Regions from separate parts of the Streptomyces sp. NPDC058632 genome, predicted to be linked through region 2. Evidence: riboswitches for the same ligand, from Rfam matches in the RefSeq annotation. Region 2 holds a riboswitch; each other region holds the start of a gene.
What was found. Region 2 has a riboswitch for cyclic di-AMP ahead of ACFWVE_RS08405 (M23 family metallopeptidase). Riboswitches for the same ligand answer to the same signal wherever they lie in the genome.
Positions count from the first base shown of each region.

Region 1 (8,445 bases), on a different contig from region 2:
ATCCGGGCGCCGACGTCCGGAAGCCGGCCGGGGCGAGGGCCGCCGCGCCGGCCGGTACCGCGCCCAGCAGCGGCACCCCCGTCACGTCCGGCAGGTCCCGCAGGTTGCAGCGCTCGGCCAGACCGGGCTCCGCGGGCCAGCTGCCGATCACCACACCCGCGGGGTCGAGCCCGCGCGAGCGCAGTTCACGGGTCGTCAGCTCCGTGACGTTCAGGGTGCCGAGACCCGGCGCCGCCACCACCAGCACCGGCGCCGACAGCAGTGCCGCCGCGTCCGCCAGCGTCCCGCCCTCCTCGTCGAACCGCACGAGCAGCCCGCCCGCGCCCTCCACCAGCACCAGATCGTGCTCGGTGGCCAGTTTGACGGCGGTCTCGGCCACGTCGTGCGGACGCACCGGCGCCCGGCCCGCCCGGCGGGCGGCGGTGGCGGGCGCCAGCGGGTCGGGATACCGGGCGAGTTCGGCGGCCGTGACGGCTCCGGCGAGCCGCGCGACCTCCTCGGCGTCCCCGGGTTCGTCCGGCCGCACCCCGGTCTGTGCCGCCTTCAGCACGGCCACCGACCGGCCGGCCCCGAGCGCCGTCGCGGCGACCGCGGCCGTCACCACCGTTTTTCCGACCTCGGTGCCCGTGCCCGTGATCACCAGTACCGGCATGTCATCCCTCCTCGGCCGCCGCGCACACCGCGTCCGCGATCCGGGCCACGTCCGTGTCGCCGGTGACGTACGGCGGCATGGTGTAGATCAGATCGCGGAACGGCCGCAGCCACACGCCCCGGCGCACCGCCGCGCGCGTGGCCGCCTCCATGTCCACGGAGTGATCGAGCCGGACGACGCCGATGGCGCCGAGGACCCGCACGTCGCGGACGCCCGGCAGGCAGGCCGCGGGCGCCAGCCCGTCCCGCAGGCCCGACTCGATGCGCTTGACCTCCGCGAGCCAGTCCTGCCCGAGCAGCAGCTCGATCGAGGCGCAGGCCACGGCCGCCGCCAGCGGATTGCCCATGAACGTCGGACCGTGCGCCAGGACCGGTACGTCGCCGCGCGAGATGCCGTCGGCGACCCGCGCGGTGCACAGCGTCGCCGCCATGGTCAGATAGCCGCCGGTCAACGCCTTGCCCACGCACATCACGTCCGGCGCCACCGCCGCGTGCCCGGCCGCGAACAGCGCGCCCGTACGCCCGAACCCGGTCGCGATCTCGTCGAACACCAGCAGCACGTCGTGTGCGTCGCACGCTTCGCGCAGCACCCGCAGATACGCGGGGGAGTGGAAGCGCATGCCGCCCGCGCCCTGCACCACGGGCTCGACGATCACGGCCGCCAGTTCGCCGGCGTGCCGCCCGATCAGCTCCCGCAGGTGCTCGGCGTACGACTCCTCGTACTCGGCAGGCGGGGCCTTTGCGAACACCTGCTCCGGGAGCACCCCGGTCCACAGCTCGTGCATCCCGCCCTCGGGATCGCAGACCGACATCGGCTGCCAGGTGTCGCCGTGGTAGCCGCCCCGCCAGGTCAGCAGCCGCCGCTTCTCGGGCCGTCCGAGCGAACGCCAGTACTGCAGGCACATCTTGACGGCCACCTCGACCGACACCGAGCCCGAGTCGGCGAGGAAGACATGTTCGAGGCCGTCGGGTGACATGTCGACGAGGAGCTTCGCCAGCCGGACGGCGGGCTCGTGCGTGAGCCCGCCGAACATCACATGGCTCATCCGCCCGAGCTGGTCGCGCGCGGCCTTGTTCAGCACCGGGTGGTTGTAGCCGTGGATCGCCGACCACCAGGACGACATCCCGTCGACCAGCTCGCCCGAGCCGTCGGCGAGCCGCAGCCGTACCCCGCTCGCCGACTCCACGACGAGCGGTTCCCCGCGGCCGGGCATGGGCCCGTACGGATGCCAGACGTGCCGCCGGTCCAGCTCGAGAAGCTCGGGTACGGACCGCTCAGGCATTGGGCGCGAGATCCGTTCCGGCACCCCGCCGGCGGACGGAGACGAGATCGGTACGCGGCCCGTCGGCCCGGCCCGCCCCCTCGCTCACCGTCTCCGGACCCGCGGCCGCCTCCGTACCCACGCACGTCCCGGCGCCGGAGGACGCCGACCCGCACCCGCCACCGCCCTCGTGCGCCCCGCACCCGCCACCCCCGTCGTGCGCCCCGCCCGCGCCCGTGCGGTGTTCGGGCAGTGTCACGCGGTCGGTGCCCTCCACCTCGAACCCGGCGTCCGCGATCATCTCCAGGTCGGCCCGGCCCGCCTGGCCCTCGCTGGTGAGGTAGTCCCCGAGGAAGATCGAGTTGGCCAGGTGCAGCGCGAGCGGCTGCAGCGTGCGCAGATGCACCTCCCGGCCGCCCGCGATCCGCACCTCGGCGTCCGGGCACACGAACCGCACCATCGCCAGGATCCTGAGGCACCGCTGCGGGCTGAGGTTCCACTCCTTCGCGAGTGGTGTGCCCTCGAACGGGATCAGGAAGTTCACCGGCACCGAGTCCGGGTCCAGTTCGCGCAGCGCGAAGACCACGTCGACCAGGTCCGCGTCGCTCTCACCCATGCCGGCGATCAGCCCGGAGCATGCGGACAGACCGGCCGCGTGCGCCTTCTGCACGGTGTCCACGCGGTCGGCGTACGTGTGCGTGGTGGTGATGTCCCCGTAGGCGGCCTCGGAGGTGTTGAGGTTGTGGTTGTAGGCGTCCGCGCCCGCCTCGCGCAGCCGCTCCGCCTGGCCCTCGGAGAGCAGTCCGAGGCAGGCGCACACCTCGACGCCCTCGTTGCCCGCCTTGATCGCCTTGATGGTGTCGGAGACACGGTCCAGGTCACGGTCGGTCGGACCGCGGCCGCTGGCCACCAGGCACACCCGCTTGGCGCCGCCCGCCAGCCCGGCCGCGGCCGCGTCCGAGGCCTGCTCGGGCTTGAGCCAGGTGTACTTCAGGATGCCGGCCTTCGAGCCGAGCCGCTGGGAGCAGTAGGAGCAGTCCTCCGGGCACAGGCCGGACTTGAGGTTGACCAGATAGTTGAGTTTCACCCGCCGCCCGAACCAGTGCCGCCGCACCCTCCCGGCCGCGGCCACCACGTCGAGCAGATCGTCGTCGGACGTCCCGAGGACGGCCAGCGCTTCCCCACGGGTCGGCGTCTCGCGCCGAAGCCCCTTGTCCACCAGCGTGTTCAGCAGATCCATGGGAGCCGATCCTGTCCTATTCGGCCGCCCCGGCCAAGGAGGGTTCGTACAACAGAGGCGCTGCCGGCTGTGGGCATGGCCACACAGTGGTCCGCCGACCGTCCCGCTACTGTCTGTTCACTGCCTACAAAAGCACCGGAGGACCCATGGCGTTCGGCTGGATCGACGAGCAGGCAAAGCTGCGCCGCCGGGCCGGACTCGTACGGACCCTGCGCCCGCGGGCCGCCGGCGCACCGCTCCTCGATCTGGCGAGCAACGACTACCTGGGCCTGGCCCGGCACCCGGAAGTGGCCGAGGGCGCGGCGCGGGCGGCGCGGACCTGGGGCGGCGGGGCCACCGGGTCCCGGCTCGTCACCGGCACCACCGAGCTGCACACCGAGCTGGAAGGCGAACTGGCCGACTTCTGCGGCTTCGAGGCGGCCCTCGTCCTCTCCTCCGGCTACGCGGCCAACCTCGCCGCCGTCACCGCGCTGGCCCCGCACGGTTCGCTGATCGTGTCCGACACGGGCAACCACGCCTCCCTGATCGACGGCTGCCGGCTGGCCCGGGGCAGGACGCAGGTCGTGGCGCACGCCGACCCCGACGCCGCGCGCAAGGCGCTGAGCGGGCACGACGGAGCCGCCGTGGCCGTGTCCGACACGGTCTTCTCGGTCGACGGGGACGCGGCCCCGCTCGCCGCGCTGGCGGGGGCGTGCCGTGAACACGGCGCGGGACTGGTGCTCGACGACGCCCACGGCCTCGGGGTGCTCGGCGACGGCGGACGCGGTGCCCCGCACGCGGCGGGGCTCGCCGGCGCCGAGGACGTCGTGGTGACGCTCACGCTGTCCAAGTCGCTCGGCAGCCAGGGCGGAGCCGTGCTCGGCCCGGCACGGGTCGTCGAGCACCTGGTCAACACGGCCCGGACGTTCATCTTCGACACGGGCCTCGCCCCGGCGGCCGCGGGCGCCGCGCTCTCCGCCCTGCGGCTGCTGCGCCGTGAACCCGGGCGCGCGGCGCGGGCGGGCGCGGTGGCGCGCGACCTGCACCACCGGCTGACGGCCGCGGGTCTCGACGCCGTACGCCCCGACGCCGCGGTCGTCTCCGTGCGGGCCCCGTCCCCGGAGCAGGCCGTGCGATGGGCGGCCGACTGCCGGGCGGCCGGCCTGTCCGTGGGCTGCTTCCGTCCTCCTTCCGTGCCCGACGGCATCTCACGGCTCAGACTGACCGCCCGCGCGGACCTGTCCGGGACCGAGATCGAACGCGCTGTACAGGTGATCGGCGAGACGCGGCCATGAGTCGGCGAGGCACGGCCGTGAGTCGCCCGATGACGGACGGTCGAGTGCGAGTGGGCGCCGGAGGACCGGCAGGTCAGTGAACCGCGGCCACGAACTCCGCCCAGCTCCCGGGGGAGACGAGCAGCGCGGGTCCGTCCGGATCCTTGGAGTCGCGTACAGCGAGCAGTCCGGCACCGGGGCCGGTGGCGGGCCGGGCCGTCTCGACGCAGTTGTTCGCGCCCGTGCTGTAGCTGCTGCGCAGCCACCGCACACCGTGCAGGCCGGTGCTGGGGGAAAGGGTCCGAGGCGGTACGGGCATCGTGCCTCCTTACACGCCGGCAGCTGTCCCGGCGATGAAATCCAACGAGTCCTCGGGTGAAAGGGCGTGGACCGAAAGGGCGTTGAAAGCCTCCGAGTACACCCGGAGGTCTTCTTTCCGCTCCAGATAGAGGCTACTCGTCAAGTGGTCGAGAACTACAACATCCAGATCAGAAGTGCGCGAAAATGAGAAGATTACGAAAGGGCCGGTGACGCCGATGTGCGCCCCGGCAGTGAACGGCAGTACTTGAAGCCGCACTTGGGGAAGGCGTGCCGCCTCCACGAGCCGTTCCAGCTGGCGGATCATGACGCCGGGGCCGCCGACCTGCCGACGCAGCACCGCCTCGTCCAGGACCGCGCTGAACTCCAGCGGCGGGTCGGCCCGCAGGACGTCCTGCCGGGCCAGTCGCACCTCCACCAGCGTGTCCAGCCGCTCCTCCGAAGCGCCCTCCAGCGCCGCCTCCGTCACGGCCCGCGCGTACTCGGGCGTCTGCAGCAGCCCGGGAACCACGGTGGTCTCCAGCGTGCGCATCGCGCCGGCCTGGGACTCCAGACTGATGAAGTCCCGGTAGGTGGGCGGGAGTACACCCCGGTACGCATGCCACCAATGGTGTCGTCCGCTGCTGTCGTCGGATCCCGCCAACACCAGCAGCAACTCCCGTAACTGAAGGTCGGTCAGGCCGTAGGCATCGAGCAGTAACCGCACATCGGCCGGTTTCACCCCGCTCGTGCCCGTCTCGATCCGGCTCACCTTCGACTGGTGCCAGCCCACCAGCCGGGCCGCCTCACCACTGGTGAAACCCGCCGATGTGCGCAGCGAGCGCAGTTCGGCGCCCAGTTTCCGGCGGCGTACCGCAGGACCGTGTTGCATGGTTTCCCCCTTACTCCCTCCGGGCCGCCCGCATACGGTCTCCCGTCGCAGAGTTCACCGCTTTGAGCGACAGATATATGCATATCTTGGCCGTATCGTCGCCGACGCCCTGTGGTGATGGCAGTCTGACGACGAAGCACCAGTGCGGGACCGTACTCGAATCAGCCGCTCCGTGCCGGACTGCGGTCCCGTGGAAAGGGACGACATCGCCATGGCAGACCATCTGGAAGCGTCCATCACTCTGCCGAGCGATCCTGCCTCGGTCTCCGCGGCCCGCGCCCATGTGGTGGGCACGCTGGCGGAGTGGGGCATGCCGGAAGACACGGAAGTGTCCGACACCATCCGGCTGATCGTGTCCGAACTCGTGACCAACGCCGTGCAGCACACCCTGGGGCAGTCGCCCACGTTCACCGTGGACATCGCCCTCGACCGTGACGACCAGCTGTGCATCGGGGTCACCGACAGCCACCCGAGGTTCCCCAAACGGCTCCCCGCCGCGGTCCAGCAGGACAACGGCCGAGGGCTGGTCATCATCCGCTGGCTGACCGTGGAGTGCGGAGGCAGGATGAGGGTCCGCCCCACCGGAGAGGGGGGAAAGACCGTCTCCGTCGTCCTCCCGTGGACCGTTCCCGCCGAACCGGTCACGGCGGTCGAGGCGGCAGGACAGCAGGAACCGTAGGGGTCCGCGGCAGGAACGCGGGCGAGCGGAGGGAGAGAATCGAAAGGAGGGCCGGGAGAAGGGCCGAGAAGGGGGCCTGCTCGGCCGTTCGGACGATGCGCAGATTCTCGAGCCGCCACACCGTGTGTTCTCCGGGCGTCGTCCGGCGTGTCCGGCGGGGCGGCGGCAGGGGGTACCGCCGCCCTCGCGGATCACTTCACCCGGCCGTACCAGACGCTGTGGGTCCAGATCTTCTGCAGGCGCACCACATCCCCGGTCTTCGGGGCGTGCCAGAGCTTGCCCTGGCCCGCGTAGATGCCCACGTGGTAGACGTTCTGGCCCGAATGGAAGAAGACCAGGTCCCCCGCCTTGCGGCTCGAGGCGGAGATGTGGCGGGTCTTGTTGTACTGCTGGGCCGCAGTACGGGGCAGTGCCTTGCCCGCCTTCTTGAACGAGTAGAGGGTCAGTCCGGAGCAGTCGAAGCGGCTCGGTCCGGTGGCGCCCCAGCGGTAGGGCGCGCCCTTCTTGGACGCCGCGATCTGGAGAGCCTTGGTGGCCGTGGTCGCGGCCGCCGCCTCCGAGGCGGTGCCCGGGAGGACGATCGAGCCGCCCACGGCGGCGAGGGTGAGGGCCGAGGCCGTGCCGGCCCTGGCCATGAGGGACGGGACACGATTGAGCGCGGTCATGCGCAACCCTTCGTCAGCCGCCTGTGAAGGATGACCTGTCGGATTCGGGCTGGCGAAGTTGCCCGGCCGCACGAGTGCGGCTTCACCCCAAGGGCTGCTCGGCACGGAAGTCGAACTCCCGTTCCGGCGACCCGTCATGCTCGGGTCCTCCACTCCTGCCGATCCACTCCTGTCGACCGGTCATCCGGGCGGCGGCAGGACTCGGCGTCCGCCCGGATCGCCCCGCCGCGGTGGCGGGGTCTTGTCGTCAGTGAGCGATCTTGGCAACCCTCGGCCCGAAATCCCAACGGAACCGGGGGTTTGTGTTGTTACTCACCACTCATCCGTTCGAGTGGACAGCCCCCTGTCCGGGCTGCCGTCCGGAATGCCGAGGAGTCCCGGACCAGCATCGGAATGACCTGTTCCGGTACGCGGCCACGCGTGGTGCGCAACTGTGACGGCCCGAAAAGAAGTGGTTCGTATACGCCGGTTGGTGGTACCCCCCTTGGTCCGTTTCGGCTCAGGTGCGGACGTGTTGCCGACGCCGACCGCGGGTGGACCGGTACGGGCGTCAACTGCCGGAGCCCGGCGGCAGCGTGACCCGGGCCGTGCGCCGGTCGCCGTCCAGTACCCGCAGGGCCCGGGCCAGCGTGGCGGCGTGCAGTTCGGTCTCGCCGCGCCGGTGCATGACGGTCAGCGCGTCGCGCAGTGCGACGGCCTTGCCGACCAGTGCCTGTGCGGCGCGCAGTCCGCGGTAGGTATCGCCGTCGCGGGCAGGGTTGATCCGGCCGAGCAGGTCGACGGCCTCGAGATAGCGGTCGATCAACTCGGCCTCGGCGCGGGTCAGCGCGGGCAGCGGTGGCAGTTCGGGTGGCAGCATCGGTGGCTCACCTCGCGCCGGACGTGGGGAGGCGGCCCTCGCGGTCGGTCAGGATCCGGTCCGCGAGGCCGTACTCCACCGCCGCCCGCGCGTCGAGGACGGTGTCCCGCTCTATGTCCGACCGTGCCTGCTCCGGGGTGCGGCGGGTGTGCCGGACCAGGATCTCCTCGATCCGGCCGCGGACCCGCGACAGTTCCTCCGCGCGGGCGGCGAGATCGCTCGCGTTTCCCTCCACGGTCTCCGGCGGTACCGGCTGACGGAGCACCAGCCTCGCCCCCGGCAGGACGTACCGCTTCCCCGGTGTCCCCGCGGCCAGCAGCAGCGCGGCCGTCCCGTCCGCCCGGCCCAGGCAGACCGTCTCCACCTCGCAGGTGACGAAGGACAGGGTGTCGTAGACCGCCGACATGGCGTGGAAGGAGCCGCCGGGAGAGTTGACGTAGAGGGAGATGTCCCGGTCGGGGGCCCGGTGCTCCAGGTGCGCGAACTGGACGATCAGGTCGTTCGCGGAGGTCTCGTCGATCGGCGTCCCCAGGAGGACGATCCGCTGCTCCATCAGCTTGGCGTACGGATCCGTGGGCCGGTGCCCGGACGCCGTGTGGTCGGTGAACCCGGGCAGGACGTGGCGGGCGAGTGGTCGGGTCATGGGC
Region 1 covers NZ_JBHXQZ010000002.1:106,647-115,091, reverse strand. Annotated here, with positions in the region: gene bioD (dethiobiotin synthase) at 1-652, opposite strand, end outside; gene ACFWVE_RS01825 (adenosylmethionine--8-amino-7-oxononanoate transaminase) at 654-1,934, opposite strand; gene bioB (biotin synthase BioB) at 1,927-3,153, opposite strand; gene ACFWVE_RS01815 (8-amino-7-oxononanoate synthase) at 3,300-4,427, shown strand; gene ACFWVE_RS01810 (DUF397 domain-containing protein) at 4,501-4,725, opposite strand; gene ACFWVE_RS01805 (helix-turn-helix domain-containing protein) at 4,735-5,595, opposite strand; gene ACFWVE_RS01800 (ATP-binding protein) at 5,807-6,274, shown strand; gene ACFWVE_RS01795 (C40 family peptidase) at 6,466-6,939, opposite strand; cyclic di-AMP (ydaO/yuaA leader) riboswitch at 6,943-7,156, opposite strand; gene ACFWVE_RS01790 (hypothetical protein) at 7,490-7,798, opposite strand; gene ACFWVE_RS01785 (ATP-dependent Clp protease proteolytic subunit) at 7,806-8,441, opposite strand.
Region 1: another riboswitch for cyclic di-AMP. It lies ahead of ACFWVE_RS01795 (C40 family peptidase); the one in region 2 lies ahead of ACFWVE_RS08405 (M23 family metallopeptidase).

Region 2 (9,788 bases):
CCGGTGGCGATCTTCGTCAGCATGGTGACGACCGCCAGGGCGAGCGCCGGGAGCAGCACCGGCGGGATGGCGGACGGGTCGGTGTGCAGCCCGAAGAAGACGAAGAACACGGCCGCGAACAGGTCCCGCAGCGGGGACAGCAGACCGTGCGCGCCCTCGGCGACCTCCTCGGACAGGGCGATGCCGACCAGGAACGCGCCCACCGCAGCCGACACCTGGAGGTGCTGGGCGACGCCCGCGACCAGCAGGGTCAGCCCCAGCACCGCCAGCAGCAGCATCTCGGGGTTGTCGGAGGAGACCGCGCGGCTGATGATGCGTCCGTGGCGCAGGGCGACGTAGAAGACGGCGCCGACGGTGCCCAGGGAGATCAGCAGGGTGACGCTGCCGCCCGCGAGACTCGCGCCGGTCAGCAGGGCGGCGAGGACCGGCAGGTAGACGGCCATGGCGAGGTCTTCCATGACCAGGACGCACAGGATGACCGGCGTCTCGCGGTTGCCCGTGCGCCCGAGGTCGCCGAGCACCTTGGCGATGACCCCTGAGGAGGAGATCCAGGTGACTCCGGCGAGGGCGACGACGGCGACCGGCCCCCAGCCCAGGAGCAGCGCGGCGACGGCGCCGGGGGCGGCGTTGAGGACGAAGTCGACGGCGCCCGAGGGGTACTGGGTCTTGAGGGTGGTGACGAGGCTCGACGCGCTGTACTCCAGCCCGAGCATCAGCAGCAGCAGGATGACACCGATCTCGGCGCCCGTGGCGACGAACTCCTCGCTGGCCTGCAGGGGCAGGATGCCGCCGTGGCCGAAGGCGAGCCCCGCGAGGAGATAGAGGGGTATGGGGGAGAAGCCCACCCGTCCGGCGAGACGGCCCAACAGCCCGAGGGCGAGGATGATCGCTCCGAGTTCGATGAGCATGGTGGTGGTGTGGTGCACGGGCGTCTGACCTCCGTGGATCGGTGCGGTGTCGGCGTCTGTGCCTGATGAGCGGGTGCCGGAACGGCAGGTGCGGTGCCTGGGAGGACTTTCGGGGTCGGGTGGCGGGGCCCTGGCCACGGGTGACAGGGGTGAGCCGGGGGTGTCCCCTATGGGGTGTGGGAGTTCCCGCAGTGCCCCGGGCCGGGTGGGCCGAGGGGGCGGGGGTGCGGCGCGGGCTGCTGCCGGGCCGGGAGCCGGCGGTGCTCGTGGCTGATGAAGGGTGCTTCAGCGCCTTGGACGGCTGCTCGGGCGGCAGAGGGTGCCACCGGTATCCGGGACGCCGTCGCGGGCGGCGTTGTCGACACGTACGGAGATCACCCGACCCATCTCACGCCCCCCGTTCTTCTTCTCATCGGTTCAACCGGTCGGCGACGCTCAGCAATCGGTACGCGGCACCCAGGACGCGGCGTGCTCGATACGCCGCACTCGGTGCCCTGCACTCAACGTGCAGAGTTCAACGCTCGACGAAAGAGCGGAACGCTGCTCAACGGAGCGTAAGCGCTTGATAAAAATTTTAGCGCACCCCAAACCGGGGTGCGCCAGGAAGAACGCCGCATGACATGACAAAGTGATGGGTGTGAGGGTGGAACGATCCCGGCGGCCCACGCTCTCAGCGGGCCGAGTTCCGCTCCCGTCCGCCCTTCTGCGGCGGGTACGGGTCGAACAACTGCACGCCGATTCCGCTGAGCACCAGACCTGCCGCGATGAGCAGCCCGTCGGGCATGAACAGGCCGAGGCTCAGCAGGCCGAGGCCGATCCCCAGCACCCACCAGGCGCGCGCGTGTCGGTACGCGCGGGGCCGGGTGGGCCGCCCGCTGGCCATCGAGCGCGCGAAACGCGGGTCGTCCTGCTCGATTCGGGCCGCGAGATCGACGAGGCGCTTGTCGTCGGACTGGGGCACGTCTCCTCCTTCCCGAACGGTGGCAGCACGGTGAGACGGCCGGCCGTCACCTCCGAAGCAGCGCCTCCGGGCGTCGGTGGTCGTGGGCACCGACGCCGGGGCGGAAAAGTGGACCGACGGCCCTCGAGAACTCGACACTCCACCATCGGGCCGCCCCTGGGAGTCTGCCCGTGCGCCGAGGTCATCACCCGTCCGCCACCGGGGCGTTCGGCGGGGACGGGCCTGCTTCCACTTCAAGGATCACCCGCCCGGGACCCCGAGACCATCAGGGGCAGCCCTCATCTTCGCGGGGGCCCAGGCTGTACACGGACCGGCCGGGCACCGCACACCCACGGAAGAAATGGGGGCTGTCACGGATGGCTCTCCGCCGGGCCGGCACTCACGCTGGGTCTCGGCGGCCCGCGCCCGCGCCCCCGGTCGCGCGGGCCGCCACCAGCTCCGGAGCACGGGAGCCTACGACAGCAGGGCCGCACCAGGCTGCACGCCTGCCGGACAGGATCCCCGGAGCAGGGCCGGGTCACGGCGGTATCAGGGAAGGACCAGGGCGGCATCAGGGCAGCACTGCGGCCGTGCCGGGGCATAAGCACAGCGGCCGGCCGTACCGACGACGGACGGATCCGGACGAGCACGGTGAGGAGGTGGTACCGGATGCCACTGTTCTGGCGGATCTTCCTGCTGAACGCTGTCGTGCTGATCGTGGCCACCGTCCTGCTGCTCGGACCGGTCACCGTCTCCACCCCTGTCCTGCTCACCGAGGCCCTCGTGCTCACCGTGGGACTGGCCGCCATGCTCGGTGCGAACGCGCTGCTGCTGCGCGTCGGCCTCGCCCCGCTCCAGCGCGTCACCCGCGCCATGTCCACCACCGACCTGCTCCGCCCCGGACAGCGCCCCGAGGTCGCCGGGCGCGGGGAGATCGCCGAGCTGATCAGCACGTACAACACGATGCTCGACCGGCTCGAGGACGAACGCGCCGCGAGCAGCGCCCGCGCCCTGTCCGCGCAGGAGGACGAACGCCGCCGGATCGCCCAGGAGCTGCACGACGAGGTCGGCCAGAGCCTCACCGCCGTCCTGCTCCAGCTCAAGCGGGTCGCCGACCACGCCCCGCCGGAGCTGCGGGAGGAACTGAGCCTGGTGCAGGAGACCACCCGGGGCAGCCTGGACGAGATCCGGCGCATCGCCCGCCGGCTGCGCCCCGGCGTCCTGGACGAACTCGGGCTGGCCAGCGCGCTCAAGGCCCTCGCCGCCGAGTTCGGCGGTGAGGGCCTGACGGTCCAGCACCGCCTCGGCCCCGACCTGCCCGACCTGGGCCCGGAGGCCGAACTGGTCCTCTACCGGGTGGCCCAGGAAGGGCTCACCAACATCGCCCGGCACGCGCACGCCCGCCGCGCGGAGATCTCCCTGCGCCGCACCCCCTCCGGAGTGGAGCTGCGCGTCCGGGACGACGGCCAGGGCATCGGTGCCGCGTCCGAGGGCGCCGGCATCCCCGGGATGCGTGAGCGGGCCCTGCTCGTCGGCGCCGACCTCGACGTGGGTCCGGCCGCCGCAGGCGGGACCCTCGTGCGCCTCGTCGTCCCCGTTCCGGTGCGGGGGTCCGCGCCCGCGCGGACCCCTCCGCCCCTGACCGCCGTCCCCGACCGGAAAACCCGAACATGACCGACCCCGGCTCCACCCGCACCCCGCCCGGCACACCCGCCGGCGCCGAGACCACCACCCCGGCCGGTGCCGGGAGCGGCGGCGCCCCGACGCGCATCCTCCTCGCCGACGACCACGCACTGGTCCGCCGCGGCGTACGCCTCATCCTCGACGGCGAACCGGACCTGACCGTCGTCGCCGAGGCCGACAACGGCGCCGAAGCCCTCGAGCAGGCCCGCATCCACGAACCCGACCTGGCCATCCTCGACATCGCCATGCCCCGCCTGACCGGCCTCCAGGCGGCCCGTGAGCTCTCCCGCACCCTGCCGCGGACGCGGATCCTCATCCTGACCATGTACGACAACGAGCAGTTCTTCTTCGAGGCGCTGGGGGCCGGCGCCTCCGGGTACGTGCTCAAGTCCGTCGCCGACCGCGACCTGGTGGAAGCCTGCCGGGCCACCATGCGCGGCGAGCCGTTCCTCTACCCGGGCGCCGTCAACGCCCTCATCCGCAACCACCTCGAACTCGCCCGGGACGGCCGGAACCTGCCCGCCAAAGCCATCACCGACCGTGAGGAGGAGATCCTCAAGCTGGTCGCCGAGGGGCACACCTCGCAGCAGATCGCCGACCTCCTCGTCATCAGCCCCAAGACCGTGGAGCGCCACCGCGCGAACCTGCTGGCCAAGCTCGGCCTGAAGGACCGGCTGGAACTCACCCGGTACGCCATCCGGGTGGGGCTGATCGAGCCCTGACCGAGCACGTCTGTTCTCCGGGGCCGGCGGTCAGCGCTCGGCTTCGGCGGGCTCCCGTTCGGCTTCGGCGGGCTCCCGTTCGGGCACGGGTCCGGCGTCCGGGCTTCCGGCAGGACCTGCGTCCAGGTCCGGGGGGAGCCCCGTGCCCGACGAGGGCCCGGCGTCCGGGTCGGGCCCGGTGTCCCGGGAGGAGCCGCGGTCGGGCAGCCGTGCCCGGACGGCGCGCAGGGCGCGCGCGAGCAGATGGGACTGCTTGGCGAGCACCGGGCCGAGCACGGCGAGGACGAGGACGTACCCGGCGATGAACGGCGTGAGCCGGTCGTCGAGCCCCGCGCCGGTGGCCATGGCGGCCAGGATCAGTGCGAACTCGCCACGGGAGACGAGGGTCGTGGCGATGTCGGCCGCGATGTCGACGCCGTACCGGTACAAGCGGGCCACCAGCAGGCCCGCGGTCAGGTTCATCGCGAGGGTGAGCACCACCGCGACGGCCACCGGACCCGCGACGGAGGCGATGTCCCCCGGGTCGATGGCCAGCCCGAAGGCGAAGAAGAAGATCGCCGCGAAGGCGTCCCGCAAGGGGTGCACCAGGGTGCGGATCCGGGGCGCGGCGGGGGTGCCGGCCACGATCAGCCCGACCATGAACGCCCCGATGGCGTCGACGACCCCGAGCACCTCGGAGACACCCGCGACGAAGATCGCGGTCCCGAGGAAGGTGATGACCAGCAGCTCGTTGTCGCGTACGGACATGATCCGGCCGAACAGCCGGGTGCCGTGGCGGGCGGCGACGGCCAGCACCATCAGGAAGCCGAACGCCTTGGACGCCTGGAGCGCCATGTCCCCGAGCCCCTGGGCGCCGCTGAGGACGGGCTGGAGGGCCGCGAGGTAGAGGGCGAGGAAGATGTCCTCGACGACGGTGACACCGAGGATGAGCCGGGTCTCGGGCCGGCTGATGTGACCCAGCTCGATGAGGATCTTCGTGACGATCGCGGAGGACGAGATGCCGAGCACCCCGGCGAGCACCAGGGCCTCCCGCGCTCCCCAGCCGAGGGCGAACCCGAATCCCAGCCCCGCGCCGACGTTGAGCGCCAGGTAGATGCCACCGGCGCTGATGAGCTGTTTGCCGCCCCGTCTCAGGTCGTCGAGGTGGAACTCCAGGCCGAGGTAGAAGAGCAGCAGGACGAGACCGAGCGCCGACAGCATCGAGAAGTCGTGGGCGTCCTCGACCAGGACAAGCCCCGGTGTGTGCGGACCGAGCAGAATGCCGGCGAGCATGAACAGGGGGATCGTCGGCAGCCCGATCCGGCTGCCGAGGCGGGCGAGGAACGCTGCGGCGAGGAACGCGCCGCCCATGGCGAGCAGGGTGTCGGCATGTCCCACGGGTCACCACCTTCCACAGCACGGGGACGGAGCGGGATCCGATCGACCGATCCGGGTGGGGACTGCTCCTTCGTATCGGTGGGGGTTCTCCGCCGTACGGGGCTGCGGCCGGTACATCCCCGGGTGCGGAGCGGTGGCGGCCGGTGCGTGCCGGGACCGGGCCCCGGTGTTCCTCCACGCTCACATCCGGCCCCGGGCGCTCGCCATCCGTGACACCACCCAAACGAGGTGGCGGACGACACCCATGAGGTGTGGGGGAAGGCCCCTCATCACGGGCCGGTCGCCGGGGGCGACGGGGCCACCGCGCGTTTTTACGCCGTACGGTTTCGCGCCACGTGGCGGTGGCACACCGTACGGCTTCCCTCCGCGCGGGAACACACCGGGTGCGAGACTCTCTTCGCCCAGCCCAGCCCAGCCCAGCCCAGCCCAGCCCAGCCCAGCCCTCGCCCCGCCCCCGTCAGGAGCGCCGTCGATGCCCCACCCGTACGTCCTGCTGTCCGCCGCCGTCTCGCTCGACGGGTATCTCGACGACACCGGCCCCGAGCGGCTGCTGCTGTCCGGGCCGGAGGACTTCGACCGGGTCGACGAGGTACGGGCGTCGGTGGACGCGATCCTGGTCGGCGCCGGCACGATCCGGGCCGACAACCCCCGGCTGCTGGTCAACGCGCCCGAGCGGCGTGCCGCCCGGGCCGCCGGGGGCCGGCCCGCCTACCCGCTGAAGGTCACCGTCAGTGGCTCGGGCGACCTGGACCCGGCGGCGCGGTTCTGGCACACCGGTGGCGCGAAGGTCCTCTACACGACCGACAAGGGTGCCGAACGCGCCCGCGCCCACGGCCTTGCCACCGACATCGTGGAGCTCGGGGCCGAGCTCGACTGGCGCCGGCTCCTGACGCACCTGTACGACGCGTACGGCGTCCGGCGGCTCATGGTCGAGGGCGGCGGCGTCATCCACACCCAGCTCCTCACCCAGGGCCTCGCCGACGAGCTCCAGCTGGTCCTCGCCCCGCTCTTCGTCGGCGACCCGGACGCCGCCCGCCTCTTCGGCCCCGGGCCCTACCAGGGCGGCCGGCTGCGGCTGCTGGAGACCCGCCCGATCGGCGACGTCGTCCTCATGCGCTACGAGCCCACCGCCCCCGGCGCCGGCCCGCTCCCCGTCGCCGCCGACCACCACTGGCTGGCCCTCGCCTGTGAACTGGCGGAGCGGTGCCCGCCCTCGGAGACGGCGTTCAGCGTGGGCGCGGTGGTCGTCGCGGCCGACGGCACCGAGCTGGCGCGGGGCCACTCCCGCGAGGGCGGCGATCCGATGGTGCACGCCGAGGAGGCCGCTCTCGCCAGGATCGACCCCGCGGACCCGCGGCTCGCGACCGCCAGCGTGTACTCCAGCCTGGAACCCTGTGCCCGCCGAGCCTCCCGTCCGGCGCCCTGCGCCCGGCTGATCCTGGACGCGGGGGTACGGCGGGTGGTCACCGCGTGGCGGGAGCCGGACACCTTCGTGACGGGCGCCGACGGCAGCGGAGTGCTGGCCGCGGAGGGCGCCCTGGTCGTCCTCCTGCCGGAGCACAAGGAGGCCGCCGAGGCGCCGAACGGCCATCTGATCGGCCGGTGACGCAGGGGCGGCGGTAACGCGTGTGCGGAGTGCCCCGCGGATGCCGTATGCTGGTGAACACAACGACGCGGGGTGGAGCAGCTCGGTAGCTCGCTGGGCTCATAACCCAGAGGTCGCAGGTTCAAATCCTGTCCCCGCTACTGAACGCCGAGGGCCGGAATCCGAAAGGGTTCCGGCCCTCGGCCGTTTCCGTCCGTCCCGTTTCAGGAGCGCGTCCCCGGGTACTCCCACGTCGATGTCACGTCAGGTGATCGGGCCGCCTCGCTACGCATAACAATTGACGCACCGTCAACTCGAGTGTGACGAGTGCGGTGAGGTCAACTCGCCCGGTTTTGACCGGTCGTGGCGCTTAAGTCTGTGCGGGAATCGTTAACGATCAAGAGGAACGGCTTGGAATACGACCCTCGCGTCTATTAACGTTCGATAACGCAGCGCGGTCGTCCCAGCCGTCACACGAGTCGGCTCCGTGCGCACGCGCCGAATCCCGCAAGGGAACCGGGGAACCAACATCTTGGGGTGAATCGCGCGAGTGCCCCCGTGGAGACACGGACGGTATACGCGCGTAGGAGACCTTCCTGCTCCGAACCCGTCAGCTAACCCGGTAGGCGAGAAGGAAGGAAAGGAGCGCGCCCACGTGGCGTCCAATCGGCCTGCCCCCGAGGCCCTCTTCATGCCGAGCCGGCACGACAGCGAAACCTTCGGCTACGGCAGCATCCGCACCGACGAGGGCCCCTTCGAGGAGTGGAACCCCACCGAGGAGTCCGTTCGTCCCGTGCGCGGCCGGCATCGTGTCGGCAAGCAGCGCGGCGGAGGCCTCGCCCGTAGCTCCACCGTCCTGGGCGTCGGTGTCATAGCGGCCGTCGCCGGTGGCGGCATGGCCAGCGCCCAGACCGGCAAGCCGCCGGTCTCCATCTCCGTACCGGACCTTCCCTCTGTTGGTTCCCTCATCTCCGACGAGGAAACCCCCCAGGGCTCCGCCACCCCGCTCAGCAGCATCGGCGCGGTCGTCGACGAGGCCGAACAGGGCACCGCCTCCGACGCCGGCGAGGTGCTGCGCGCCCGGATCATGGCCCAGGTCGAGCAGCAGCAGAGCCAGGCCCAGGACAAGGCCGCCGCCGAAGCCGCCGCGAAGGCGGAGAAGGAGGCCGAGGAGAAGGCCGCCGCGGCGAAGAAGGAGGCCGAGGAGAAGGCCGCCGCCGCGAAGAAGAAGGCGGAGGAGGAGGCCGAGAAGAAGGCCGAGGCCGAGCGTCTCGCCGCCCTGGCCAAGCAGTACACGCTGCCCACCTCCTCGTACACCATCTCCTCGACCTTCGGTCAGGCCGGCGCCTACTGGTCCTCCGGCCAGCACACGGGCCTGGACCTCGCCGCCCCCACCGGCACCCTGCTCAAGGCCGTCCACACCGGCACGATCACCTCCGCCGGCTGGGACGGCTCGTACGGCTACAAGACCGTGCTGACCCTCGACGACGGCACCGAGATCTGGTACGCCCACCAGTCCTCCATCAGCGTCAGCGTCGGCCAGCAGGTCAACACCGGCGACGTGATCGGCCGCGTCGGCGCCACCGGCAACGTGACCGGCGCCCACCTCCACATGGAGGTGCACCCGGCCGGCTCCGCCTCGGGCATCGACCCGATGGCCTGGATGCAGTCGAAGGGCCTCACCGTCTGAGATTCCGGCCCCGGCCGGTCTCGCGTCCTGCGCCCTCGCAGCCACAGCCCCGGCAGTCCTGACGACGCCCCCCGACGTCAGGACTGCCGGTCCGGCGTTTCAGGAGCGGTACGGGTTCGGCCCGGACGCCGGGCGCCCGGGGCGCCCGGGGCCCACGGCGCCGTACGGGCCGTACCCTCCGCGCGCTTCGGGCATGCGGTACGGGCCGTGCACCGGCCAGGGCGGGGCGGGCGGTGCGGTGGCTCGGGCCGCGTACTCCAGGGCCGGGCGGGCCGTACTGCGGCGGTGCCACATCTCGCGCAGCAGCTCGTGCTCCCGTACGACGAAGTCCGCGCCCACGCGGCCGCGGCGCCCCCGGTGCCGCAGGAACGCCAGCGACGTCGCGTACGCCCCGTACTGCGCCACCGCACGGGCAGCGGTCCGGCCGCCGTGCCGGCGCGCGTACCGCCGGGCGATACGCCGGGCCCGCATCGAGCCGAGCGCGTAGGGCTGGGCCGGGGTCAGCCAGCCGGCCCTGACGTACGCGGGCAGCTCCTCCCGTACGGTCCGCAGCTCGCGCTGCCGGGTCCACACCACCAGCCAGGTCAGCAGGCCGAACGACGGCACCATGAACGCCGCGTACACGGCGAAGAAGCCGTACTCGCCGAGGGCCGATGAGGTGTTCCACAGGGCGTGCATGCCCATCGCGAGCAGCAGGCCGCCGAGCGGGAGCAGGACGCGCACCGGGCGGCGCCGCCGGGCGGCGAGCGCGGCCATTCCGAAGCCGATGCCGGTGAGGACCGTGAAGAGCGGGTGCGCGAACGGCGACATGACGACGCGGACGAAGAACGTCGCCGCGGTGACGGAGGAGACGCCGCTGCCGCCGGTGAGCTGGTCGGTACCG
Region 2 covers NZ_JBHXQZ010000015.1:15,467-25,254, reverse strand. Annotated here, with positions in the region: gene ACFWVE_RS08440 (cation:proton antiporter) at 1-926, opposite strand, end outside; gene ACFWVE_RS08435 (DUF3040 domain-containing protein) at 1,579-1,869, opposite strand; gene ACFWVE_RS08430 (histidine kinase) at 2,518-3,522, shown strand; gene ACFWVE_RS08425 (response regulator) at 3,519-4,253, shown strand; gene ACFWVE_RS08420 (cation:proton antiporter) at 4,284-5,630, opposite strand; gene ACFWVE_RS08415 (dihydrofolate reductase family protein) at 6,103-7,236, shown strand; tRNA gene ACFWVE_RS08410 (tRNA-Met) at 7,303-7,376, shown strand; cyclic di-AMP (ydaO/yuaA leader) riboswitch at 7,702-7,859, shown strand; gene ACFWVE_RS08405 (M23 family metallopeptidase) at 7,871-8,905, shown strand; gene ACFWVE_RS08400 (PrsW family intramembrane metalloprotease) at 9,005-9,788, opposite strand, start outside.

Region 3 (9,788 bases), on a different contig from region 2:
GCTCTCCGTCGTCGGTGACATCGACCCGGAACAGACGCTCGCCTGGATCGAGAAGTACTTCGGCTCCATCGCCTCCCACGACGGCAAGCCCGAGCCCCGCGACGGCTCGCTGCCCGAGATCATCGGCGAGGAGCTGCGCGAGCTCGTCGAGGAGGAGGTCCCCGCGCGTGCGCTGATGGCCGCCTACCGGCTGCCCGAGGACGGCACCCGCGCGAGCGACGCCGCGGACCTGGCGCTCACGATCCTCGGCGGCGGCGAGTCCTCCAGGCTCTACAACCGGCTGGTACGACGGGACCGTACGGCGGTGGCAGCAGGGTTCGGTCTGCTGCGGCTGGCCGGGGCGCCCTCCCTGGGCTGGCTGGACGTGAAGACGTCCGGTGACGTGGAGGTGCCCGTCATCGAGGCCGCGATCGACGAGGAGCTCGCCCGGTTCGCCGAGGCGGGGCCCACGGCCGAGGAGATGGAGCGTGCCCAGGCCCAGCTGGAGCGCGAGTGGCTGGACCGGCTCAGCACCGTCGCCGGCCGGGCCGACGAACTGTGCCGGTACGCCGTCCTGTTCGGAGACCCGCAGCTCGCCCTCACCGCCGTCGGACGCATCCTCGACGTGACCGCCGAGGACGTCCGGGAGGTCGCCGAGGCCCGCCTGCGTCCCGACAACCGCGCGGTGCTCGTCTACGAGCCCGTCGCCCCCGAGGCCGGGGAGTCCGAAGAAGCCGCAGTCGCCGACATCGAAGAAGCCGCGGTCGTCGGCACCGACGAGAACGAGGAGACGGCGAAGTGACCGAGCTCGCCACGATGGACTTCCACCCCCAGCCGCAGGCGGGCGAGGCCCGGCCCTGGGCCTTCCCGGCCCCCGAGCGCACCACCCTCGGCAACGGTCTGACAGTGCTGCGCTGCCACCGCCCCGGCCAGCAGATCGTCGCTGTCGAGGTGCTCCTCGACGCGCCCCTGGAGGCCGAGCCGGCCGGTCTCGACGGTGTCGCCACCATCACCGCGCGGGCGTTCTCCGAGGGCACGGACAAGCACTCCGCCGAGGAGTTCGCCGCCGAACTGGAGCGCTGCGGCGCGACCCTGGACGCCTACGCCGACCACCCCGGCGTCCGCCTGAGCCTGGAGGTGCCGGCCTCCCGGCTCGCCAAGGGGCTCGGACTGCTCGCCGACGCCCTCAGGGCGCCCGCGTTCGCCGACAGCGAGATCGAGCGCCTCGTCCGCAACCGCCTCGACGAGATCCCGCACGAGCTGGCCAACCCGTCCCGCCGCGCCGCCAAGGAACTCTCCAAGGAGCTGTTCCCGGCGACGTCGCGCATGTCCCGCCCGCGCCAGGGCACCGAGGAGACGGTCGCCGGCATCGACTCGGCGGCCGTACGCGCCTTCTACGAGAATCACGTCCGCCCCGCGACGACCACCGCGGTGGTCGTCGGCGACCTCACCGGCACCGACCTGGACGAGCTGATCGGCGACACCCTCGGCGCCTGGACCGGATCGGCGGCCCGGCCGCGGCCCGTCGCGCCGGTCACCGCCGACGACACGGGCCGCGTCGTGATCGTGGACCGTCCCGGCGCCGTACAGACGCAGCTGCTCATCGGCCGCGTCGGCGGGGACCGGCACGACCGCGTGTGGGCCGCGCAGGTGCTCGGCACCTACTGCCTGGGCGGTACCCTCACCTCCCGCCTGGACCGCGTCCTGCGCGAGGAGAAGGGCTACACCTACGGCGTGCGGTCGTTCGGCCAGGTCCTCAGGTCCGCCCCGGACGGTACCGGCGCGTCGCTGCTCGCCATCAGCGGCTCCGTGGACACCCCGAACACCGGACCCGCCCTGCAGGACCTGTGGGCGGTGCTGCGCACCCTCGCCGCGGAAGGCCTCACCGACGCCGAACGCGATGTCGCCGTGCAGAACCTGGTGGGCGTGGCACCGCTCAAGTACGAGACCGCCGCGGCCGTCGCCGGCACTCTCGCCGACCAGGTGGAGCAGCACCTGCCCGACGACTACCAGGCCGAGCTGTACCGGCGGCTCGCCGCCACCGGCACCGTGGAGGCGACCGCGGCGGTGGTGAACGCCTTCCCGGTGGACCGCCTCGTGACCGTCCTGGTCGGCGACGCGGCGCAGATCAAGGAGCCCGTCGAGGCGCTCGGCATCGGCGAAGTCACGGTGGTGCCGGCCGAGTAGACGGCCCGCCGGCGCACTGCCGGCGGCCGTCCGACCGCACGCCGGACGCGCACGCGCGCGGGGCCCTGGTGACGAGAACGTCACCAGGGCCCCCTTATGCCCGAATTGGGGCAGGAGGTGCCTGTCTGCCCTGTGGGATGCGCTACAAAATCCGGGATCCGTTTGGGAATTGAAAGACGCCCCGCTTAGCGTCAGGCGGTCTGTTCGTCGGGCAGTGCGCCGCACCCGCGGCACCGGACAGTCATCGCCGAGTCCCCGTACGGCGTGAGCCGGGGGAGCCGGGGACCCATCAGCGTCCCTGGGGTGAATCGGACGCCCGCGCGTGCCGCGAGGGGGTCCGTAGGAGACCTTCCTGCTCCGAACCCGTCAGCTAACCCGGTAGGCGAGAAGGAAGGAAAGGACCACCCTGTACATGGCGTTCACCCGCGCCACCGGGAAGCACCGTCGTCCCAGCCGCGTGCATCGCGGCACCGCCAAGGCGGCGGGCGTCGCGGCTCTCACCACCACCGGTGTCATCGGCTCCCTCTCCGCTCCGGCGCTCGCCGCCGGACCCGCCGCGGCGCAGACCGGCCTGACCCCCGTGATCAGCATGGGCGACGAGGTCGCCGCCCGGGTCGACGCCCAGGCCTCCGCCCAGCACGAGGCCGCACGCGAGGCGGCCCAGGCAGCCGCACGCGAAGCCGCCGAGGAGGCCGCCCGGGAGAGGGCCGCCGAGGAGGCCGCCAAGGCCCGCGAGGCCGAAGAGCGCGCCGCGCGTGAGGCCGAGCGCAAGCGTCTCAACACCTTCGTGTCCCCGATCGCGGGCTCCTACGTCTCGACCGGCTACCTGTCCGGCGGCGCCGTCTGGTCCTCCGGCACCCACACCGGTGTCGACTTCCATGCCGCGAGCGGCACCCCCGTGCTCTCGGTCGGCATGGGCACCGTCGTGGAGGCCGGCTGGGGCGGCGCCTACGGCAACCAGGTCGTGATCAGGATGCACGACGGCACGTACACCCAGTACGGCCACCTGTCGTCCGTCGGTGTCTCGGTGGGCCAGCAGGTCACCCCGGGCCTGCAGATCGGTGTCTCCGGCGCCACCGGCAACGTCACCGGCGCGCATCTGCACTTCGAGGCCCGCACCACCGCCGAGTACGGCTCCGACATCGACCCCGTCGCGTACCTCCGCGCGCACGGCGCGAACGTCTGACCGGGGGCACGTCCCCTGGCCGTGGTGTACACCTCGGCGTCCGCGTGATCCCCTGACGCCCCAGGTGTCCGCTTTCCGTGGAATGGCCCCGGCTCGGCTCTCCGAGTCGGGGCTTTCGGTGTTTTCGGCGGCCCGTTGTCCAAAAAACGGACATGATTCCCGGCTCGCCGTCGGAAATTCGCGCGCGTTGCAATAGAGTCACGGAACGGGCGTCACCCGTTGGCGTTATGCGGGGATTAATTCGGAGGTCGGTCATGCGTATTCCGGCGCACTCGGTGTGCACGGCGATCCGGGACGACATCGTCTCGGGTGTCTACGAGCGTGGCGGCCGGCTCACCGAGGAACTCCTCGCCCGGCGCTACGGTGTCTCGCGCGTCCCCGTCCGGGAGGCCCTGCGCACCCTGGAGGCCGAGGGCTTCGTGGTCACCCGGCGCCACGCGGGCGCGTGCGTCGCGGAACCCACCGAGCAGGAGGCCGCCGACCTGCTGGAGATGCGGCTGCTGCTGGAGCCGCTCGGTGCCCTGCGTGCCGCGCAGCGCCGCACCGAGGCCCATCTGAAGGTGCTGCGCGGTCTGGTCCGGCTGGGCCAGGAACGGGCCCGTCAAGGCCACAGTGACGACCTGCGCTCACTGGGCGGCTGGTTCCACGAGACGCTCGCCCAGGCGTCCGGCAGTCCGGCGCTGACGTCGACGCTGATCCAGCTCCGGCACAAGATCGGCTGGATGTACGAGGTGCGGGGGACGAGGGACCCCGTGGAGTGCTGGGCGGAGCACGGTGCGATCGTCGACGCCGTGGTGCGCGGCGACGGCGAGCGCGCGCGTACGGTCATGGCGCTGCACACCGAGCGCGCCACCGTCGCCCACCGCCTGCGTTTCACCGCGGGGGCCGGGCGCGCGGACCGGGCGGCCCGCGCCGAGCGTGTGAGGAACTCGCAACATCCCGTAAACACGCCGAGTCTCCGGCATTAACACGGAGACCGTATACAAGAGAAGGGAATTCGGTGGAAGTGAAATTCGCCTGCCATTTTTCGTGAGTGCGGGATTGTGTGTGGGGAGTGGTGGTCGGGGGAACCGGTGGACGGGGAAACCGGCGGCCCGAAAAAGCAACGGAGCCGCGTCGCCCGCAATGGGTGACGCGGCTCCGTCCGCTGCCGGGTGTTTCAGACGGTCTCGGGGAGCTCCTCGAGACCTTCGGAGACCAGCTTCGCCAGCCGGTCGAGGGCGGCGTCGGCCCCCTCGGCGTCGGAGGCGAGGACGATCTCCTCGCCGCCCTGGGCGCCCAGGCCCAGAACGGCCAGCATGGAGGCCGCGTTGACGGGATTGCCGCCGGCCTTGGCGATCGTCACCGGGACGCCTGTGGCCGTGGCGGATCGGACGAAGATGGAGGCGGGACGGGCGTGGAGGCCCTCGGCCCAGCCGACGTTGACGCGGCGCTCAGCCATGTGGTGCTGCCCTTCGCAGTTCAGGTTGTCTAGACCAGTTTCCCATATCGTGAAGCAAGCAGAGGAGGGGCATCCGCTCCCGCTCCCCGGCGGCACCCGACCGCGGCCTCGGTCCGGCCCGTGCCCCCACAGACTGCCTCGCGCCATTGCCGTACGCGAGCCGTACTCTGGGGCCCATGCAGACCTCGTCGGACCGGCACGAGTATCCCGCCCACTGGGAGGCCGACGTGGTGCTGCGCGACGGCGGCACCGCGCGCGTCCGCCCCATCACCGTCGACGACGCCGAGCGTCTGGTCAGCTTCTACGAGCAGGTGTCGGACGAGTCGAAGTACTACCGCTTCTTCGCGCCCTACCCCCGCCTGTCCGCCAAGGACGTGCACCGCTTCACGCACCACGACTTCGTGGACCGGGTGGGGCTCGCGGCCACCGTGGGCGGCGAGTTCATCGCCACCGTACGCTACGACCGGATCGGCCCCGGCGGAACGCCCGCGTCCTCCCACCCGTCGCCCGCCACCACCCTTGCCGGAGGGCGCTCCGCGCCCACCCCTCCTGTCTCCGACGAGGCCGAGGTCGCCTTCCTCGTACAGGACGCCCACCAGGGCCGGGGCATCGCCTCCGCCCTGCTCGAGCACATCGCCGCCGTCGCGCGGGAGCGCGGCATCCGCCGGTTCGCCGCCGAGGTGCTGCCGGCCAACAGCAAGATGATCAAGGTGTTCACGGACGCCGGGTACACCCAGAAGCGCAGCTTCGAGGACGGCGTCGTCCGCCTGGAGTTCGGCCTCGAGCCCACGGACCGTTCCCTGGCCGTGCAGCAGGCGCGCGAGCAGCGCGCCGAGGCCCGCTCGGTGCAGCGGCTGCTCGCCCCGGGCTCGGTCGCCGTCATAGGCGCCGGCCGCACGCCCGGCGGCGTGGGCCGCGGCCTCCTCGACAACATCCGGGAGGCCGGATACACCGGCCGCCTGTACGCCGTGAACAAGGCCCTTCCGCCGGAGCGGAGGGAACTCGACGGAGCCGCCGGGGTGCCCGCCCACCGCTCGGTGCGGGACATCGACGGCCCGGTCGACCTCGCCGTCGTCGCGGTGCCCGCCGAACACGTCCCCGAGGTCGTCGCCGAATGCGGCGAACACGGGGTACAGGGGCTCGTCGTCGTGACCGCCGGGTACGCCGAGGCGAGCCCCGGCGGCCGCGAGCGCCAGCGCGCCCTCGTCCGCCAGGCCCGTTCGTACGGCATGCGGATCATCGGACCGAACGCGTTCGGCGTCATCAACACCTCCCCGGACGTACGCCTGAACGCCTCGCTCGCGCCGCAGATGCCGCGCCCCGGCCGCATCGGCCTGTTCGCCCAGTCCGGAGCCATCGGCATCGCCCTGCTGTCGCGGCTGCACCGGCGCGGCGGAGGTGTCACCGGTGTCACGGGCGTGTCCACCTTCGTGTCCTCGGGCAACCGGGCCGACGTCTCCGGCAACGACCTCCTGCAGTACTGGTACGACGACCCCGACACCGATGTCGTCCTGATGTACCTGGAGTCGATCGGCAACCCCCGCAAGTTCACCCGCCTCGCCCGCCGGACCGCCGCCGCGAAGCCGCTGGTCGTGGTCCAGGGTGCCCGCCACAGCTCCGGACCCCGGGGGCACGCCGTGCGCGCGACGCGACTGCCCCACGCGACCGTCTCCGCGCTGCTGCGGCAGGCCGGGGTCATCCGGGTGGACACCATCACGGAACTGGTCGACGCGGGCCTCCTGCTCGCCCGCCAGCCACTGCCGTCCGGGCCCCGCGTGGCGATCCTGGGCAACTCCGAGTCCCTGGCCCTGCTCACCTACGACGCCTGCCTCGCCGAAGGGCTGCGCCCGCACCCCCCGCTGGACCTCACCACCGGGGCCTCGGCGGCGGACTTCCACACCGCGCTGTCCCGGGCGCTCGCCGACGACACCTGCGACGCGGTCGTCGTGACCGCGATCCCCGCACTGGGGGAGCCGCCGACCGACGACGCGGCACTCGCCGGGGCACTGCGCTCGGCCGCCGCCGCGACCCCGTCCAAGCCGGTCCTGGTGGTCCACGTGGAACTCGGCGGCCTGGCCGAGGCCCTCTCGGCGGCGGCCGGCACAGCCCCGCAGCCCGCCCCGGCCACCGAGGGCCGCCTCCGGGCGCAGGACCCCGGCTCCGCACCCTCCGCCGATCGGAGCCCGGCCGCCCCCGCGACGCCGTCGGCCGCCGACGGACCGGCCGCCCCCGCGACGCCGTCCGCCGCACCCGCGCCGGTCGCTCCACCGGGCCCGGCCGGCCCGCCTGCCCCCGGGAGCCCCGGCCCGGCCACCCCGCCCGCGAGCCTCCCCGAGGACGCCCACCTCATCCCCGCCTACCCCGCCGCCGAACGCGCGGTCCGGGCCCTCGCCCACTCCGTCTCCTACGCCCAGTGGCGCCGGGACGCCGCCGACCCCGGCAAGGTTCCCGCGTACGAGGACATCGACGAGCGGAGCGCCGCCGCCCTCATCGACGCGCAGCTCACGCGCGGGGAGAGCCTCACCCTCGGCCCCGAGGAGACCCGCGCCCTGCTCGGCGCCTACGGCATCCACGTCCACCGCGCCCTCCCCGCCCCCACCGCCGACGCCGCGGTCGAGGCCGCCCGCACCCTCGGCCGGCCCGTGGCCCTCAAGGTGACCGCCCCGCACCTCAGGCACCGCGCCGACCTGGGCGGCGTACGGCTGGACATCGCGGACGAGGAGCAACTGCGCCGGGCCCACGCCGAGCTGACGCAGCAGCTCGGCACGCCCGAGGAACTGCGCCTCGTCGTGCAGCGGATGGCACCGCGCGGTGTCGACACCATCGTCCGCGCGGTGATCGACCCCGCCGCCGGAGCCGCGCTCTCCTTCGGGCTCGCCGGCCCCCCGTCGCAGCTGCTCGGGGACATGGCGCACCGGCTGATCCCGGTGACCGACCGGGAGGCGGCCTCCCTGGTCAGGTCGATCCGCACCGCACCCCTCCTGTTCGGCTGGCGCGGCTCGACCCCGGTCGACACCCCCGCCCTCGAGGAACTGCTGCTGAGGGTGTCGCGGCTGGTCGACGACCACCCCGAGGTCGTCGCGGTCGGCCTCGAGCCGGTCGTCGTCGCCACCCGCGGGGTGAGCGTCCTCGGTGCCTCCGTACGCCTGGCCCCGCCCCCCGCCCGCGACGACCTCGGCCCCCGGACCCTCCCGGTGTACTGAGGGCGGCGTGAGCCCTCCGACCGTTCCAACTCGGCAGGTCGCCGTGGGTTTGACGGCGCGTCGGGCGGGTTACCCGTGCTTCCGGCCGGCAGCGGCACCTGCCGCGGGCACAGGACGGAGAGAACGGCATGCATCTCGGGGCCATCGACGCCGGCAGGACCGGCTCCCCCCTCGCCCGGCACATCGCCCGCAGCGGTCCTGAGGTGCCGAAGTCTCCGCCCGTCCCTTTGCCGGCGAGGTGCGGCGCGGCGGTGCCCCGCCGGACGGTTCACCCCTGCTACACAGAGCACTGAATGCCCAATTATTGACGAACCGGGGCATAGTCCCCGGGGATCGGGTGGAGGCCGACCGCGTGTCAGCGGTCGCGTCACCGCGAAGGAGTTGGTGCTGACGTGCTGGTCCTGCTGGCCGCCCATGCGGTGGCCGCAGCGTCGATGCCGTGGTGGGAGAGGCGGCTCGGCCGTGCGATGTGGATCGTGGCCGCCCTGGTGCCGCTGGCGGCCGTGGTCTGGGCGGGCACGCGGGCGGGCCGCGTGCTGGACGGCGGCGCGTACCGGGAGTCCCTGTCCTGGGCCCCGTCGCTCGGCCTGACGATCGACCTGCGCCTGGACGCCCTGTCGCTCCTGATGCTGTGGGTGGTGGCCGGTGTCGGAGCCATGGTGCTCCTGTACTGCCGGTACTACGTCGAGCGCGACGCCGGCCGGCTGGCCGCCCTGCTGCTGGCCTTCGCCGGGGCGATGACCGGACTGGTGCTGGCGGACAACCTCTTCGTGCTGTACGTCTTCTGGGAGCTGACCACGGTCGCCTCCTTCCTGCTGATCGCGGGGCGCGGGGAGGGCGCGGAGCAGCGGCGCGCCGCCCGCCAGGCCCTGCTGGTGACCGCGGCCGGCGGCCTGGCGATGCTGCTCGGTTTCATCGTGCTGGGCCAGGCGGCCGGCACGTACCGCGTCTCCGCGATCCTCGCCGACCCCCCGCGGGGCGGCGCGGTCCCCGCCGCCGTGGTGCTCGTCCTGGTCGGCGCGTTCGCCAAGTCCGCGCAGATGCCGCTGCACGGCTGGCTTCCCGCGGCGATGGTCGCCCCCACACCGGTCAGTGCCTTTCTGCACGCGGCGGCGATGGTCAAGGCCGGGGTCTACCTGGTGGCCCGGCTGGCGCCCGCCCTGGCCGACGTGGCCCCGTGGCGGCCGATGGTGCTCGGCGTGGGACTCGCCACGATGGTGGTGGCCGCGTGGCGGGCACTGCGCGAGACCGACCTGAAACTGCTCCTCGCCTACGGGACCGTCAGTGAACTCGGCCTGCTGACCGCCCTGCTGGGCGCGGGAACGCGGACGGCGGCGCTGGCCGGGGTGGTGATGCTGCTGGCGCACGCGGCGTTCAAGTCGGCGCTGTTCCTGTCCGTCGGGGTCGTCGACCACAGCACGGGCACACGCGACATCCGGGAACTGTCGGGACTGGGACGCCGGCTGCCCGTGCTGTTCTGGGTCACGGCACTGGCCACCGCGTCGATGGCGGGTCTGCCGCCCCTCGTCGGTTTCCTGGGCAAGGAAGCCGCCCTGGAAGCCTTCCTGCACGGCACCGAACTGGCCTACCACTACCAGCTGACGGTGGTGCTCGTGTGCGGCTCCGCGTTGACCGTGGCGTTCGCGGCACGGTTCCTGCACGGCGCCTTCGGCGGGCGGCGGCCGTCGGAGAGGGCGGCGCGCCCCGTACGGAGCCCGGAACCCGGATTCGTCGCACCGGTGGCCGTCCTGTCCGGGGCGGGCCTGGTGCTGGGTGTGGCGTACACCGGCAC
Region 3 covers NZ_JBHXQZ010000035.1:33,564-43,351, forward strand. Annotated here, with positions in the region: gene ACFWVE_RS15745 (M16 family metallopeptidase) at 1-781, shown strand, start outside; gene ACFWVE_RS15750 (M16 family metallopeptidase) at 778-2,166, shown strand; cyclic di-AMP (ydaO/yuaA leader) riboswitch at 2,402-2,565, shown strand; gene ACFWVE_RS15755 (M23 family metallopeptidase) at 2,579-3,352, shown strand; gene ACFWVE_RS15760 (GntR family transcriptional regulator) at 3,607-4,320, shown strand; gene ACFWVE_RS15765 (HPr family phosphocarrier protein) at 4,512-4,793, opposite strand; gene ACFWVE_RS15770 (GNAT family N-acetyltransferase) at 4,970-7,996, shown strand; gene ACFWVE_RS15775 (Na+/H+ antiporter subunit A) at 8,389-9,788, shown strand, end outside.
Region 3: another riboswitch for cyclic di-AMP. It lies ahead of ACFWVE_RS15755 (M23 family metallopeptidase); the one in region 2 lies ahead of ACFWVE_RS08405 (M23 family metallopeptidase).